Regions from separate parts of the Dietzia sp. JS16-p6b genome, predicted to be linked through region 1. Evidence: predicted binding sites of a transcription regulator. Region 1 holds the regulator's gene; each other region holds the start of a gene.
What was found. Region 1 encodes LexA, which represses DNA repair genes until DNA is damaged. Its sites were predicted from a motif close to CGAACANNTGTTCG; they were not measured.

Region 1 (5,307 bases):
ACCGGTGCACGAGGCGCCGGTCTACGACACCGCGTTCTTCGGCGAGGGGGTCAACGTGGAGTTCGCCACCCCGCTGGTGGACGGACGGGTGTCGATGCGCGTCCATGAGCGGGGATCGGGGGAGACGATGTCCTGCGGCACCGGCATCGTCGCCACCGCCGTCGCGGCTCTGGCCGACGCCGGAGAGGCCACGGGCGAGGTCCTGGTCTCCGTCCCCGGGGGCGAGGTCGGGGTGACCCTGACCGGTTCCGGTTCGACCCTCACCGGACCGTCCGAGCTCGTCGCGCACGGGTGGTACACAGGGTGACGCCCGGCTCCGTTCGCGGAGGCGTCGTGGACGCATCTGTGAGATGATGCTCGTGGATGACTATCGATGACGCCGCCCCTGACCGGGCCACACGAGACCATGACCCTTCGGTCGGAGACTTCCAGCTCGAGGAGCGCTCGTCGCTGCGCCGAGTCGTCGGCCTGTCGACCGAGCTCCAGGATGTCAACGACGCGGAGTACCGCAAGCTCCGTCTGGAGCGTGTCGTCCTGGTCGGGGTCTGGACCGAGGGCACGTCAGCGCAGGCGGAGGCCGCCATGGCCGAGCTGGCCCAGCTCGCCGAGACCGCGGGCTCGGAGGTCTGCGATGCGTTGATCCAGCGGCGCGACAAGCCGGACCCCGCCACCTACATCGGTTCCGGTAAGGCCAGGACCCTCAAGGACGTCATCGCCGCGACGGGCGCGGACACGGTGATCTGCGACGGTGAACTGACACCCGGCCAGCTCATCGCCCTCGAGAAGGTGGTCAACGTCAAGGTGATCGACCGCACCGCCTTGATCCTCGACATCTTCGCCCAGCACGCCACCAGTCGTGAGGGCAAGGCCCAGGTCTCGCTTGCGCAGATGGAGTACATGCTCCCGCGGCTGCGCGGCTGGGGCGAGGCGCTCTCCCGGCAGGCCGGCGGCAGGGCGGGGAGCAACGGTGGCGTCGGGCTCCGTGGCCCCGGTGAGACGAAGATCGAGACCGACCGCCGTCGGATCAGGGAGCGCACCGCCAGACTCCGCCGGGAGATCAAGGGCATGAAGCAGGCGCGCGACACCAAGCGTCATCGACGGCGCGCGACCCCGGTGCCGTCGATCGCCATCGCCGGGTACACCAACGCCGGCAAGTCGAGTCTGCTCAACCGACTGACGGGCGCGGGAGTGCTGGTCCAGAACGCACTGTTCGCGACCCTGGACCCGACGACCCGGCGCGCCGAGCTCCCCGATGGGCGAGTGGTGGTCTTCACCGACACCGTCGGATTCGTCCGGCACCTCCCGACGCAGCTCGTCGAGGCGTTCCGGTCGACGTTGGAAGAGGTCGTCGATTCCGAGCTCCTCCTGCACGTGGTGGACGGATCTGACACGTTCCCGTTGCGCCAGATCGACGCCGTCCGGACAGTCATCAACGACGTCGTGGAGGAGCAGCACGCCGAGAGGCCCCGCGAACTCGTGGTGATCAACAAGATCGATGTGGCCGACCCCGTCGTGCTGACGGAGCTGCACCACGCGCTACCGGACGCGGTGTTCGTGTCGGCGGCGACGGGTCAGGGTGTCGACGAACTCCTCGAGAGGATCATGGGGGTGGTCGCCTCGGGGGACACGCGGGTCACGCTCGAGATCCCCTTCACGAGGGGAGACGTGGTCTCCCGTGTCCACGCGGAGGGCGCTGTGGTCGCCGAGGATCACACGAAGGACGGAACCCGGATAGAGGTTCGACTCCCCGCCTCAGTGGCGGGAGAACTCGACGAGTATCGCGTCCCCGACCGGCGTGACGGGGTCGCCTGACCAGAGCGCCGTGAGGGTCCGATCTGCCCTGACGCACGTCGCGATCGTGGTTCCCGCCTCGGCCGGGTGAGGTCAGGCGACGCACCATCGGCACAGGCTCAGAGCTTGCGGAAGACGGTCACGACCTTCCCGAGGATCGTCGCGTGCTCTCCGGGGATGGGACGGAACGAGGGGTTGTGGGGCAGGAGCCAGACCCCGGTCGAATCCCTGCGGAACGTCTTGACCGTGGCCTCGCCGTCGATCATCGCCGCCACGATCTCGCCGTTGTCGGCGACATTCTGCCGACGGACCACCACATAGTCGCCGTCACAGATCGCGGCGTCGATCATCGATTCGCCAACAACCCTGAGCATGAACAGGTCTCCTGATCCCACCAGGTCGGAGGGCAGGGGGAATACCTCCTCCACAGCCTGCTCGGCGAGGATCGGACCGCCGGCCGCGATCCGCCCCAGGACCGGGACGTAGACCGGTTCGACGGCTCCGCCGGGCCGTACGTCCTCCTGCGCGGGTGCACGTCGCCCCCGCGATCGCTGACCGGGGACGCCGTGGACGTCGACCGCCCGCGGCTTGTGGGGGTCGCGGGTCAGGAAGCCCTTCTTCTCCAGGGTCCGCAGCTGATGGGCCACGGAGGAGGTGGACTGTAGGCCGACCGCATCACCGATCTCCCGGATGCTCGGCGGATAACCCCTCTCCTTGACGGTGTCGTGGATGTGCAACAGCACGCTCTTCTGGCGTGTCGTCAGGGCCTCGAAGTCTGGTTTGGGCATGCGGCGGTCCCTTCAGCGAATGGGTGTTCGACGTCTCTTTCTGTGTACACCCTACGTCGGACCGGGCGGGGGCGCCACACAGGTGTTCGAAGAATTCGCGCGCAGGTGTCGACTCTGTCGGACCCGCGTGATACAACTCTAGGCACGTTCGGGTTCGAACAGATGTGCACAAGTAGTCACACGAGTGTGCGAATCCGGTTCGCACGGAGTATCGAGTGGGGAGTGGTCATGACCGTCCTGGAAATGCAGCAACGATCGCGTCCGTCCATCCCGTGGACGGAGGTGTGTGCGACCGCGCACGACCGGTTCGATTCACCCAGGGAGGGGACGCGCGTCCCTGCCGAGGTCCCGTCCGTCACCCGCACCCTCGACCGTGGCCGGAAGGTGCCCACGCGGTCGGTGGCACCCGGTCGCCGGGTGAGCGTGCGGACGGCGTCCACGGGTCAGGTCAGGGCGTGCGGGGTGGAGGCGAGACCGGCTGCACCGGTGGTGGACGACGTGCCGACCTGGGCGCTGGTGGTCGGCGGCATCGTCTTCGGAATCCTGATGCTGTTGGCGTTGGCCCTCGTGGGCGGGCCCGCCTACGCGTGACCCACGGCATCGCCTTCTAGAATGGTCCCGGGACGGCGGCCCGTCGCCCTCGCACCGCTGTCGGCTCCGGCCGGTGGACCGGTTCGAACCAGGTCGACGAATGGCGAAGCTGGAATGTACTGCCCCATATGTCACCACGAGGACTCTCGGGTGATCGATTCGCGGTCGGTCGACGAGGGGCAGGCGATACGGCGTCGACGCGAGTGCCCCGAATGCGGACACCGGTTCACCACCCTTGAGACACCGCTGTTGACCGTCCTCAAACGCAACGGCGTGACGGAACGTTTCAGTCGGGACAAAGTGGTCCGCGGCGTGCGCCGCGCCTGCCAGGGGAGGTCGGTCGACGAGGACGCGCTCCGGCGGCTCGCTCAGCAGGTCGAGGATGCGGTCAGGGCCGGCGGGGCGTCCGAGGTTCCCGCTCATGAGATCGGACTGGCCATCCTGGGACCTCTCCAGGATCTCGACGAGGTCGCCTATCTGCGCTTCGCCTCCGTGTACAAGCAGTTCAGTTCCGCAGCAGACTTCGAGCGCGAGATCATCGCACTCAGAGAGCGCCACGCCGCTCACCGGTGAGCGAGGGTTCTTCGTCGTAGCGACGAGCGCGGGCCCGCCGCGCTGAGCCCCGTTCCGCGGCAGTGATCTACTCTCAGACCATGCTCCGGGTGGTTGCGAGCGCGTCACTGTTGGTGCCGTTCGTCGTGAGCGCCTGGCTGGTCATCGGGCCTCACCACCCGGTATTCCCGTGGGCGTTCTCGGCCGGTGTCCTCGGGATCCTGGGCGTTATGGGCCCCGTGCCCGAAGCGATGATCCCGAGGTGGGTGACCGCTACAACGCAGCGGACGATTCACCGCGCCCGCTTGTTCGGTATCCCCTCCGTACTCCGTGCGCTGGATCGGGTCGGATGGAATCGCGCTCTCGGGCGACGCGTCAACTCGTGCCATGGTCGGACTGGGCTGGTGGAGATTCGCGCCAGGGCCACGCAGAGCCTGGTCGCCCACGGGGTGGGCGCGGGGATCCACGCCGCGGTGGCCATCCCACTCGTGTTCGCCGGCGCCTGGCGGAGCGCGGTGATCGTGGTGGTACTCGGCATCGGCGTGCACCTTGTGCCCGTCGCGATGCAACGGTACGTGCTGGCGAGGGTGGATCGGGTGGACCGAGTGATTCAGGCCCGCGGGGCTGGGCGAACCCCGGATTCGTGAGCGAGAGGTAGCGAGGCGGGCGTCGTGGGCTCACCTCCCGGTCCGGCGGGAGAGAGCGGCGGTCACCGCCTTCTCGATCCTCTCGGCGGAGACAGGGCGCGAGGTGCCCAGGGACTGTGCGAAGAGTCCGACGCGATACTCCGCCAGCATCCATCGCAGATCCCGGGACGTCCTCGCCCCACCCGGTCGCCCGCGCAGTGCCGCCGTCGCCTGTGCCACGGTCGCCTCCGACTCCTTGAGCCGTGCGGTGAGCTCCCGATACCTCGCCGGTGACTTCTCCGCCAGGTCGAGCCTGAGGTCGATCGCTCTCACATGACGCTCCAGTTGCGGCAGGACCTCGACGGGGTGACGCGCGAGGAATCCCTTGCCCACGAGGAAGTCCAGCGCGGGTCGGACGTCGTCTGCGACGTCACGCGGGGCCTGCTCCAACCGCGCCGTCACCGATCGCGCGGCGACCAGCGCCGGGAGAGCGGCGGTGATCGACGCCGAGACGGCGCCCGGCGCTTCGGCCCTGGCCCGCGCACGCAGCTCCTCGAACTCCTGCACGGTGAGTACCGGCACCCCCTGACGTGTGGCGAGCATCCGTCCACACGCGGCCAGGGCCGCGTCGGAGACCAGTCCGTCGGCACCGCCGTGGGGATACTGGGTGAGCGCGAGGCGCTGCTCCACCGGACGGCCCCGGAGTATCGCCGCCGCGGTGATCACATCCTTCGAGATCATCGTCAACACGGCCGCGGCCTGAGCGGCCCTCCTCTCCTCCTCGGTGGCGCACGCGATCCGGTGGAGGCCGTCCGGGCGCACCTGCAGCGCCGGATAGACCGTGACCTCGACACCGTCGACCGTCCCGCTGATCGAGGTCTCCAGGTCCCCGATCGTGTCCGCGGTCCAGGCCCGATGGGGCCCGTCGTCGGGGACGAGTCGCGAGTTGAGCGTGGCTC
Region 2 (5,307 bases), 1.3 Mb from region 1:
CAGCAGTATGCGACCTGGTGGTATGAACAGGCCGCGACCGAGGAGCAGCGCGATCAGGCCCACCTGCTCTCCGGGGGAGTGCTCCCGCCGGCGGTGGACCGCCCGCTGCTGCAGTTCGCGTGTCAGATGCTCAACGAGTTCACCCTGACCGAGGCGCAGCGCGTTCGTCTGCGCGACGGATTCCACGAGGGGATCCGCGCGGTCCTGCTCAAGCATCGCTGACCCGGGCGGGTCGAGGACGTCGGTGCCGAGGCGTCAGAAGGGCGGGGGATCGCGGTCGTCGACGTCGCACCCGTCCCCCCGCGGCGCCGCGACGTTCTCGCGGCGCCGCGCGGCTATGCGGCACGCGCGTCGGTACTAGTGTGTGCTGAGAGGCCGGGGCCGGAGCCAGGGTCGCTCCGGGGACCCGGGGCCGGGCAGCGCTTCGTCCCCGTTGCGGGTCAGGTCCCGCCACTTCGCCAGGGGGCCCTCGGGGAGAGTCGTGATGGTGTGACCACTCTCGGTGACGATGGTCAGCGTTCCGTCGCGCAGGAGCTGGTAGTACCAGGTGTGGAAGGTCTTGAACCTGTGGTGGCCCCGACAGAGACACATGAGATTGGCCTCGACGGTCTGTCCGCCACCACCCGGGTCGGAGTGGTCGAAGGGAACGACATGATCCACATCGCAGTCCTCGGCGGGGACCGAACATCCGGGGTGGCGGCAGGTCCCGTCGCGTAGACGGATCCGGCGGGCCAGCTCGGCGCTGATCCGGTAGCGGCGCGCACCGTCGATCGAGTCCGCGGACCCGGCTTCGGGATCGGGAACAGAGATGCGGGCCCCCACGCTGCGGGCCAGCAGAGCGATCAGCGCGTCTATCGACGCGGGCCCGCCCCGCGGGACGTACACCTCCGGCTCCTCGCCCGGACCGCGAGGGGCCAGGATGGTGATGAGCGGTCTGATCTGCGGTGCGGAACCCCGTGCGGAGCGACCGGCGTCACCGCTGGCATCTCCGTCGCCGGTGCCGAGGATCGCGTCGACGAGGGCGTCCGCGAGGTGCTGCTGGCGGGAGCGGGCATGCGGATCGTACGCCGGCCCGGTGCCGTTGCGGACGGCGTCGATCCGGGCCTGCTTCTCGCGGTCGAGCCGCTCCCCGGCAGTGTGCTGGAGCGCGTCGTGGACCGCCGTGGCCTCGGTCGACGTGAGGTGCGCGCGCAGCTCTGACATCCCGTCCGCCCCGCGACGGACGCTGACTCCACGCTCGTGCCGCGCAGCGGCGCATCGTCTGGCAACACCCTCCGGGTCGAAGGCCGCGATGATGCTGTCGGTCTTGGCCAGGATCGCGTTGCGGCCGGGCCGCTCGCCGGATTCGATGGAATCGAGCAGCGAGTCCACGACCAGGCGGTGCACGGCGTCCAGCACGGAGGGGTCGACCGTCCGCATCTGTCTGACGAGCATCCCCGCCGTTCGCTCGTCCAGGAGGCCGGACATCATGGCTTCGACGATCCCGGGGAACCGCATGACGAGATCCCGGGCCAGCGTGAGCATCGACGCAGCGCGGCGATGGTGGACCCCGTAGGTGGCGACCAATTCCGCGCAGGCGACGTCGAAGGGGTCCAGCACGGCGTGGTCGCGCGGACGGGAGGGGCCATCGGGGTCGTAGTAACCGGCCTCGACATCGCGGGCGAACTGCTCTTCCTCGCACAACGCGAGGAGATCGTGACAGGCCTGCAGGCGGGCTGCGGCAGCGCGGTTCTCGGCGCGGAGAGCGTCGAGGGCGGCCAGCCCGGCCGCTGCTATCCCCGAACCGTGTTCTGTCGGCATCCGCCCCCTCCTTCCCGGCAGCCCGGCAATCGCTCGTGTGTTCGATAGAGCAAGACTAGCAACGGGGTATGACACGGCATCCTCACCAGGACTGATTCCGATGACGCGTCCGGTGCGGGCGGGGACGGCGGTGTCAGCGATGGCGACGGGGGTGGGGAATGAAGGGAGGGAGCGGAGCGAGTCGGTGCAGGCCGCTCAGCCACCCACCAGGTCCCGGTAGTACTCCGCGAGGCCGGGGTAGTAGTCCGGTTCGAAGCGCAGGGCATCCGGATCCCGCCCCGCCTCCGCCTCGACCAGGCGATCCAGGTAGTACTCCCACCCGGGACCGATGGACGCGGCGGACTCGGCGTCCGCGATGTCCTGTTCCAGGGAGATGACGGCCTCGCCGCCCTCGTCGTCGTCGCCCTCGATCCTCATGGTGAGCAGCCACCCACCTGAGCCGGTCCGCACCACGAGGAGTCCGGGGGCGTCACAGGTGACCACCTCCATGTCATCCACGGGATCGCCGTCCTCGGCGGTCATGGTGAGCTGGACGGTGCCGGATGCCGGGTCGCCCGACCACGGGCCGATCCACCGGGCAGTGCGGGTCGGGTCGGTGACAGCGGCCCACGCCTGCTCACGGGATCGGGGCAGGCGGCGGGAGAACACGACGGCTCCCGAGTCGGAGAGGCGGCCGGTGGGCGTGGGTGTGGTGGGCATGGCGTCTCCTGGTGATCAGGCCGACGCCGGGGACGGGCTCACCCCGACGTCGGCCGCCAGAATATCGCGAACCCCCGGTTGGGAACAGTAACGATCACGCCGCAGTCGTCGTTGCCGACGGCGAGCGTGAACGGGTCAGTCCCTCGTGTCGCGGGGCAGGGTCGGGCCGGCGAGATCGGCGGGCCCCGGCTCCGGGGTCCCCGAGTCGTCGACGGGGGCAGACGGTGAACCCGCCTGTTCGGTGGGAGTCGCGGCTTCCGTCGCGCCGGATGTGCCCGTGTCCTCGTCGGTTCCGGCGCCCTCGGGCAGCTGACGGTCCGAATCGGCACCCGGGCCGGCTCCCTCGACGGCGGTGCCGCCGCCGGTCAGGCCCATGGACGCACGGATCTGCTCGAGCTTGCTCTTCCCCTCCGACTCGCGGGTGAACGCGGCGGCGTCGAGCTGAGCGGTGGACGGCGCACCCGTGGCCTCCGCGAGTTCCTGCTTGCCCAGTGCCGTGGTGTAGCGGCCCTCGATCTTGGCCCGGATCTCGTCGAAGGTGGGCGAGTTGCCGCCGCCGACGCCCTCGAGGGAGGACACGGAGTCGACGGTCCGGTGCTGCATCTCGGCCTGCGTGGCCTGGAGGAGCAGCTGGTCTTCCTGGGCGAGCGTCTCCCGCAGTCTCTGGTCGGACTCCTTGACCGCCTGCTTGGCCTGCTCTGCGGCCTGGACCGCCTGCCCGTGCAGCTGCTTGGTGTTCTCGAGATCCTGTTCGAGGGTGACCATCTTCGAGGCCAACTGCTCGGCCTGCGCCTCGAACTGGCCGGCGCGGGCCGTATCCCCCTCCGCCCGGGCCGACTCGGCCACCTGGAGGGTCTGACGGATCTGGCCCTGCACCTCGTCGAGTTGGCGGGACTTGGTGCCCATCGCGATCTCGAGCTGCTTGGCGTTCCCGATCACCGAGGCCGCCTGGTCGGTCACCGCCTTGTGCTGCTGGCGGGCGTTGTCCATGGCCTGGCGGACGAGGATCTTGGGGTCCGCGTTGTCGTCGACCTTCTTGTCGAGCGAGGCCTTGAGGTAGTTCCAGCTCTTGGAGAACGGGTTCGGCATGTCGGGGTCCTAACTGTCGGCACCGTGGGCGCGGGCCGGAAGGCCGACCCGTGGCGTGTTCCTACCTCTTGACGGTACCGAGCAGCGCGGCCACCGGCAGCGCTGTGCGGGGCAGGTAGGGCTGACGCCACAGGCCTCCCGAGGCGGCCCCGTGCGACTCGTGTTCCCACTGCACCCCGACGTCCGGCCGACCGACGTTGAGGTCGTGGACGAGCAGTGCCGCGAGCAGGGCGGACGAGGTCGCCGGTTCAAAGATCTCGATGCCGAACGCGTGCGCCCCCTTGTACGTCGCCGCGAGGATCTTGTTCTTGGTGACCGAGCGGGTGTCGGTGGCGGGGGCCACGTTGATCGAGACGGTGTGCCCGTCCGCGAAGGCGGTGGTGGCGCGCCACCGCTGCACCCGTTTGGCCAGCGTGTAGTTGGGGCCCTGCTGCGGCACCAGGGCGTCGTGCACCGCGGGCCCGCCGCCCTTCTCGTAGTTCCGGTGGAAGACCTTCTGGCCGGTCAGGGCGCCGACGATCCTCTTGATGTCCGTGGCCTTACGGGCCCTCAGGGCCGCGTCCGAGGCCTTCCGGACGTCGGCGGGCACCACGAAGGTGTCCATCGGGGTGGCGAGGTAGGCCAGGGCGTCGGCGGTCCCGTCCCGCAGCAGGTCGACGACCAGGGCGTCGGCCGCGGAGGAGAGCTGCACGTGGGTCCCGCCGTCCGCGTAGAAGTAGCTGCCCACCGTGAGCGGGGCCGGTGCGGCCGCCCGGGCCCACGCGGCGAGTTCCGGCAGCTGGGTGAGCAGGTCGATGCCCGGCCGACCGTCCTCGCCGGTGGGGAAGTGGATCCGTCCCGCGAACTCCGCAGCCGTGTCGCGGAATCGGCCCCACGCCGGGCTGGAGGGGAGGTCGACGCCCAGGACGTCGGCGCCCCACCTCAGCAGCCGGGCAGCGGGCCCCATCTCGGACCCCAGGCCGAGCACGAGCATCGCGCGGCCCGGCAGCGAGAGCCATTCGGGGTTGTCCTGCACCAACCTGAGAGCGTCCGCGCAGCTCGGCTCGATCACCCCGGCGTCCACCCACCTGTCCAGGCGGGCTCGGAGCATCGTGCCGGTCAGTTCCTCGCCGCGGTAGGGGATGGACAACTCCGTGGCGGGGGCCGCCGTGCCCTGAACCGTCTCGGTCCCCGGAGTGGATCGGGACGCGACGACGGCGAGGTAGTCCTTCATCGGAGTCTCGACGGCCTCGCCGGCGACCTCGTGAACGCCCACCATCCTGGACTGGAGAGAGTCGAGGGCGGCGCGGGCGACCCCGTCCCAGGCGGCCGCATCGGCGACGCCCACACTGACCAGTTCCGTGAAGGGCTGGATGTACCCCTTCCGCCAGTCCTTGATCTTCAGGACCCGCTCACTCGCGGCCGGGTCCACGGTGGCGAGCGCGTCGGCGACAACCTGTTTGGCCAGCCGTCCGGACGAGCGGTTTCCGGATGAGTCGGCGGGGAACTGAACGCCGCTGCTGTTGGGTGTCATAACGCTCCTGGATCGGGGACGGATTTATGCGAGGTCAACCTCACATTTAGCCACGTCTGAGCCCGCGGGGCGACGAGTTGGCGGCGAGTCAGGCAAACGAAGGTGAAAAGTGATCAACGTCACTAATTAGGCGGCGCGGCGGACTTCTATAAGCTGTCGCTCACTTATTAAGGTTCACATAAGTCGAGGTAGTAGGGGGCTAGGGG
Region 3 (5,307 bases), 1.2 Mb from region 1:
GTGGGACCCCACCAGGCGTCCTCCATGAGGGCCAGCTCCGCACCCACCTTCTCCATGAACTCGATGCCCTCGCCGGTGTTGCCGGCGGCGCCGACCGTCCAGGAGGTGGGGATGGGCTGACGCTGGTACTTGTCCCGCATCTCCTGGTTGTGCTCGAACCCTCCCGAGCCGATGATCACGCCCCGACGGGCGCGGAGGGTCTGCTCCTCCCCGCCGCGGGTCACGGTGATGCCCACGACCCGCTCCTCCAGGCCACTGCCCTCGGTGACCAGTCCGGTCATCGGGGTGTCGAGCCACACCGGGACGCCGGCGTCGAGGAGGCCCTTGCGCAGGGCGCCGATGAGGGCGCGGCCCATGCCCACCATGTTGGCGCCGCGGGCCTTGGCCACCAGCATGCGCATCGTCACGCGGACGGAGCGTCGGAAGCCCTTGGTGGTGGGGCGTTGGAGCAGGTTGAGCCAGCGGTAGTCCGACTGCTTGACCACCATGTTCGCCGGGGCCTTGGCGTAGGGGGGCTCGAGCCTCGACGCCTCGGAGCCCAGCCGGCGGAGGTCGAACGGCCTGGGCTCGACGGACCTGCCACCGAGTCGTCCCCCCGGCGCCTCGGGGTAGTAGTCGGAGTAGTCCACCACCCACTCCAGCTCGAGGGGGGAGTTGGCGAGGACGAAGTCGAGGACCTCGGGGCCGCGGTCGACGTACGCGTCGATCCTCTCCGGGGCCACGACGTCGCCGATGATCGAGCGCAGATAGGTGCGGGCGGCCTCCGGGGTGTCCTGGACCCCGTCCCGCCTGAGGACGGAGTTCCCCGGGATCCACACGCCGCCTCCGGACCGGGCGGTGGAGCCACCGTAGTGAGGCGCCTTCTCCACGAGGACCACGCTGAGGCCCTTCTTCGCTGCTGCGAGGGCGGCCGTCATGCCTGCTCCACCGCTACCGACGACGACGACGTCGAACTCCTGGTCTGCCATGTAGAACACGTTATAGAACCGGGGGCTCGAGCGCCAGACGATCGAGGTAGCATCCCCGTCATGCTCACCGAGGAGACCCGCGCCACACTCGCACAGCGACTCTGGGATGCCGAGGCCGACGTGGCGCCCATCGCGCCGCTCACCGCCGACCATCCCGGGATGACCCCGGACGACGCCTTCGAGATCCAGCTCGTCAACATCCGTCGAAAGCTGGAGGCCGGCGCGGTCGTCACCGGCCACAAGGTGGGTCTGGCCTCCAAGGCCATGCAGGAGATGATGGGCGTCGACGAACCGGACTACGGCCATCTCCTCGACACGATGGAGTATCCGGAGGGCGAGCCGGTCGAGGCCGCGCGGTTCTGCTTCCCGCGCGTGGAGGTCGAGGTGGGGTTCATCCTCGGTGCCGACATCCCTCCGGAGGGGTGCTCACAGGAGGAGGCCGCTGCCGCGATCGAGTGGGTCGTGCCGTCGATCGAGCTGATCGACTCCCGCATCCGCGACTGGAAGATCAGCCTGCCTGACACGATCGCGGACAACGCCTCGTCGTGTGGGTACGTCGTCGGTTCACAGCGGGTGAGGCTGGCGGACCTCGACGTCGCAGCGATCGATGCGACCCTCTACAAGAACGGTGAGTTCCTCGCTTCCGGTCGCTCCGACGCGGTGCTGGGTAACCCGCTCAACTCGGTGGGGTGGCTGGCCTCGACGGTCGCCAAGTTCGGCGTGCGCCTTCGCAAGGGCGACGTGATCCTGCCCGGCACCGCGATCCGGGCGATGGACGCCGCTCCGGGCGATTCCTTCCGCGCCGAGTTCGCGGGTCTGGGCGAGGTCACCATGGAGTTCAGCTGAAGCTGCGGACACGTTACTCGTTCCCGGCCGTCGACATCGCGCGGCTGGCGGCTGCTGCGACCCTGGTCACCAACGGTTCCAGTCGCGCGAGTGCCGATCTGTCTGCCGCGCTCGCGGACAGCGCGGCCACCGCACGGTTGCCGCTGGCGCCGTCGTCGTCGAACACCGGTGCGGCCACACAGTAGAGGCCGGGCGTGAGCTCGGCGCGATCCACCGCCCGCCGGCGGCGCCGGATCTCCGCCAACTCCACCGCGAGCGCATCCGGCGAGGTGAGGGTGGTGTCGGTCCATGCGACCAGCGGGCCCCGGGCGACCCGCTCGGCGGCCGCGTCATCGAACGCCAACATCGCTTTGCCCACGCCGGTGCAATAGGCCGGCAGCCCTCCGCCGATCCGGGACGGGGACGGGATCGGTCGCGGACCGTGCAGTTTGTTGAGGTACACCACCTCGTCGCCGTGCAGCGTGGCCAGGTGCACCGTCGCCCGCGTCGCCTCGAAGAGGTGCGCGAGGAACGGGGTCAGGACCCGGCGGGTTCGTTCGTACGCCGGGGAGGAGGGTATCGGGTCCAGCTCGTGCACCAGCGGTCCCAACCGGTAGCGCTGCCCGATCCGGGTCACCGCGTCGTTCCGTTCGAGCGCGGTCAGGAGTCGGAGGGTCGTGGACTTGGCCAGGCCGGCCTCGCGGGAGATCTCGCTCAGCGTCAAGCCTGTGCCCGCGGCCGTCACCCGTAGCACGTCGAAGGCGCGGTCGACGGGCGATACGGGCGGTTCGTTCATGCGGCGAGTGTAGCGCGGAGCACCGTCAGGGCGGTTCGATGACATCGAACACTTGCGCGAATAGGCGCTCCCGGTTATCATCGAATAGACGTTCGATTCAGGGGTGGCGACGAAGGCGGGGTGTTCCGATGGTCACGACGACGAGCTCGGCGGCGTTCGGGGCGCTGCGCGCCGTGCCGGAGGCCCTGGACACGCTGGGCGCCGAGGCGCTCAGTGAGGTGGCGCGGTCGGCGACGCTGGCGCAGAACCTCGCGGCGGCGACCCGGTTGCGGGCCGCCCATCACCTCGTCGAGGCGATGGCGCGGCTGGATGAGGCGGCGCACGATGACGGGGCGAGCCCGCGGCCGGCGTTCGCCCGCCTGGACCCGGCCGACCGGGCCCGTGACCACCTGGCCGCGGCGATGTCCCTGACCTGCTGGCACGCCGCGCGCCTGGTCACCGCCGGCACCCAGATCCACACCCGCCTGCCCCTGCTGCGCAAGGCCGTCGACCGGGGCCTGCTGCCCGAACAGCTGGCCATCGACACCGCCTGCCGGCTGGCCGAGATCCCCGACCAGATGATCGCGGCAGTGGAATCGGAGGTCGTCGGCGCCCTGGCCCGGGACCTGGACGGGGGCCACCGACCCAGCCGCACCGCCCTGGACACCGCGGTCGACGCCGCCCGCCAACGCCGCGACCCCCGGGCCGCCGAACACGCCGTGGCCGACGCCGCCGAACAGCGCACCGTCCGGTTTCGCCCCGGCCGCAACGGCATGACCAGCATGTGGGCCCACCTGCCCAGCAGCGACGCCGAGAAACTGCGCCGCCGCATCGAGGCCGCCGCCCGCACCGCCTGGCAGGCCGGCCATCCCCGCACACGCAACCAACTGCGCGCCGACGCCCTGTGCGCCCTCGGGGACCCCAACACCGACGACATCTGCACCCCCGTACGCCATGCCGAAGACACCGCCGACAGCGCCGCCGACAGCGCCGCCGACGATGCTGCCGGTGCGGGCGGGCCGCGGCTCGGGGCGTCCTGGGGCACCGAGCAACCAGTGCGGATCTCGGTCATCGACAGCATCGCCCAGGGCCTGCCCAACCGCGTGCAGTTCGTCACCGGCGCCTACGCCAGCTTCGACTGGCTGTGCGAGGAACTACTCTGCAGCGGCGACGCCACCGTGCGATTCGAACTGATCGACCCCCAACCCGGAGTGCTCGACCTGCCCGACGCGGTGCTCAAGTACTTCATCACTCCCGCCCTGGCCGAACGGATCCGGCTACGCGACGGCACCTGCCGCCACCCCGGGTGCACGGTCGACGCCCACGACTGCGACATCGACCACGTCATCGCCTTCGACCACCAGCGTCCCGAACTCGGCGGACCCACCGCCGAATGGAACCTGATCTGCCTGTGCCGCACGCATCACCGCGAGAAGACCTTCGGCCACTGCGCCTACCGGCCCGGACCCCTGGGCGAACTGACCATCATCACCGAAACCGGACACGAACACCGCACCACCCCACACGGCCCCCTGGCACAGGCCCGAGACCGGATCCTCGACCACCGATGGCGCCACCACCTCGACCGCCTCATCACCGACGACGGCCACCTCACCAACCCACCCGGCACCCACCGCCCCCACCCCGCCTGACAGGGTCACCGTGCACCCGCCACTCTCGCGTGTTCCGCTGAACGGCACGCTTGATTGTGGTGGCCGGTCGGCACCGAGAGACTGACGGCATGACAGCGAAGACCAAGCTCACCGCGGCGATAGTGGGATCGGGAAACATCGGTACCGACCTCATGTACAAGCTCGAGCGCAGCGAGTTCATCGAGCCCAAGTGGATGATCGGTATCGACGCGGAGTCCGAGGGGATGAAGCGTGCTGCCGACCACGGTTTGACGTGCATGTCGGGTGGGGCCGACGAACTGCTCGACTCGATCGAGGCGGGGGGCGAGAAGCCGGACCTGCTGTTCGAGGCGACCAGCGCCTACGTCCACAAGGCCTACGCCCCCCGTTACGAAGCCGCGGGCATCATCGCCGTCGACCTCACCCCCGCCGCGGTGGGCCCCATGGTCATCCCACCCGCGAACCTGCACGAGCACGTCGAGGCGCCCAATCACAACATGGTCACCTGCGGTGGCCAGGCCACCATCCCGATGGTCCACGCTGTCTCCTCGATCGTCCCGGTGGAGTACGCCGAGATCGTCGCCTCCGTCTCCTCCGAATCGGCGGGGCCGGGCACCCGGGCGAACATCGACGAGTTCACCGAGACCACCAAGCTGGCCATCGAGAAGGTCGGGGGCGCCAAGCGGGGCAAGGCGATCATCATCCTCAACCCGGCCGAACCGCCGATGATCATGCGCGACACCATCTTCTGCGCGATCCCCGAGGACGCGGACCAGGACCTCATCACCACCGCCATCCGCAAGCGCGAGAAGGAGATCCAGGAGTACGTCCCCGGATACCGGCTGCTCCAGGAGCCACAGTTCGACCCGCCCACCGAGATCACCGGCGGGATGGCGCGGGTCGCCATCTTCGTCGAGGTCGAAGGCGCCGGGGACTTCCTCCCGCCGTACGCCGGCAACCTCGACATCATGACCGCCGCCGCCACGAAGGTCGGCGAGGACATCGCCAGGACCAGGCTCGCCAGGACCGAGCCCGCCACCACGACGCCCGGAGTGTGAGGACCATGGACAGGACCAACCCGTACAACGCGGACGCCCGTGCCTACAGC

Region 2: a site for LexA is predicted at 1,831-1,844, ahead of CT688_RS14650 (HNH endonuclease signature motif containing protein). Genes of this name have one in related genera too.
Region 3: a site for LexA is predicted at 2,671-2,684, ahead of CT688_RS03140 (HNH endonuclease signature motif containing protein). Genes of this name have one in related genera too.

What each region holds. Positions count from the first base shown of each region.
Region 1 covers NZ_CP024869.1:1,923,229-1,928,535, reverse strand. Annotated here, with positions in the region: gene dapF (diaminopimelate epimerase) at 1-307, shown strand, start outside; gene hflX (GTPase HflX) at 364-1,812, shown strand; gene lexA (transcriptional repressor LexA) at 1,911-2,579, opposite strand; gene CT688_RS08755 (hypothetical protein) at 2,808-3,170, shown strand; gene nrdR (transcriptional regulator NrdR) at 3,285-3,743, shown strand; gene CT688_RS08745 (hypothetical protein) at 3,824-4,369, shown strand; gene hrpA (ATP-dependent RNA helicase HrpA) at 4,400-5,307, opposite strand, start outside.
Region 2 covers NZ_CP024869.1:3,178,882-3,184,188, reverse strand. Annotated here, with positions in the region: gene CT688_RS14655 (NYN domain-containing protein) at 1-222, shown strand, start outside; gene CT688_RS14650 (HNH endonuclease signature motif containing protein) at 358-1,800, opposite strand; gene CT688_RS14645 (SRPBCC domain-containing protein) at 1,996-2,499, opposite strand; gene CT688_RS14640 (PspA/IM30 family protein) at 2,635-3,588, opposite strand; gene CT688_RS14635 (hypothetical protein) at 3,650-5,101, opposite strand.
Region 3 covers NZ_CP024869.1:692,454-697,760, forward strand. Annotated here, with positions in the region: gene kstD (3-oxosteroid 1-dehydrogenase) at 1-968, opposite strand, end outside; gene CT688_RS03130 (2-keto-4-pentenoate hydratase) at 1,029-1,814, shown strand; gene CT688_RS03135 (IclR family transcriptional regulator) at 1,828-2,589, opposite strand; gene CT688_RS03140 (HNH endonuclease signature motif containing protein) at 2,718-4,220, shown strand; gene CT688_RS03145 (acetaldehyde dehydrogenase (acetylating)) at 4,310-5,257, shown strand; gene dmpG (4-hydroxy-2-oxovalerate aldolase) at 5,263-5,307, shown strand, end outside.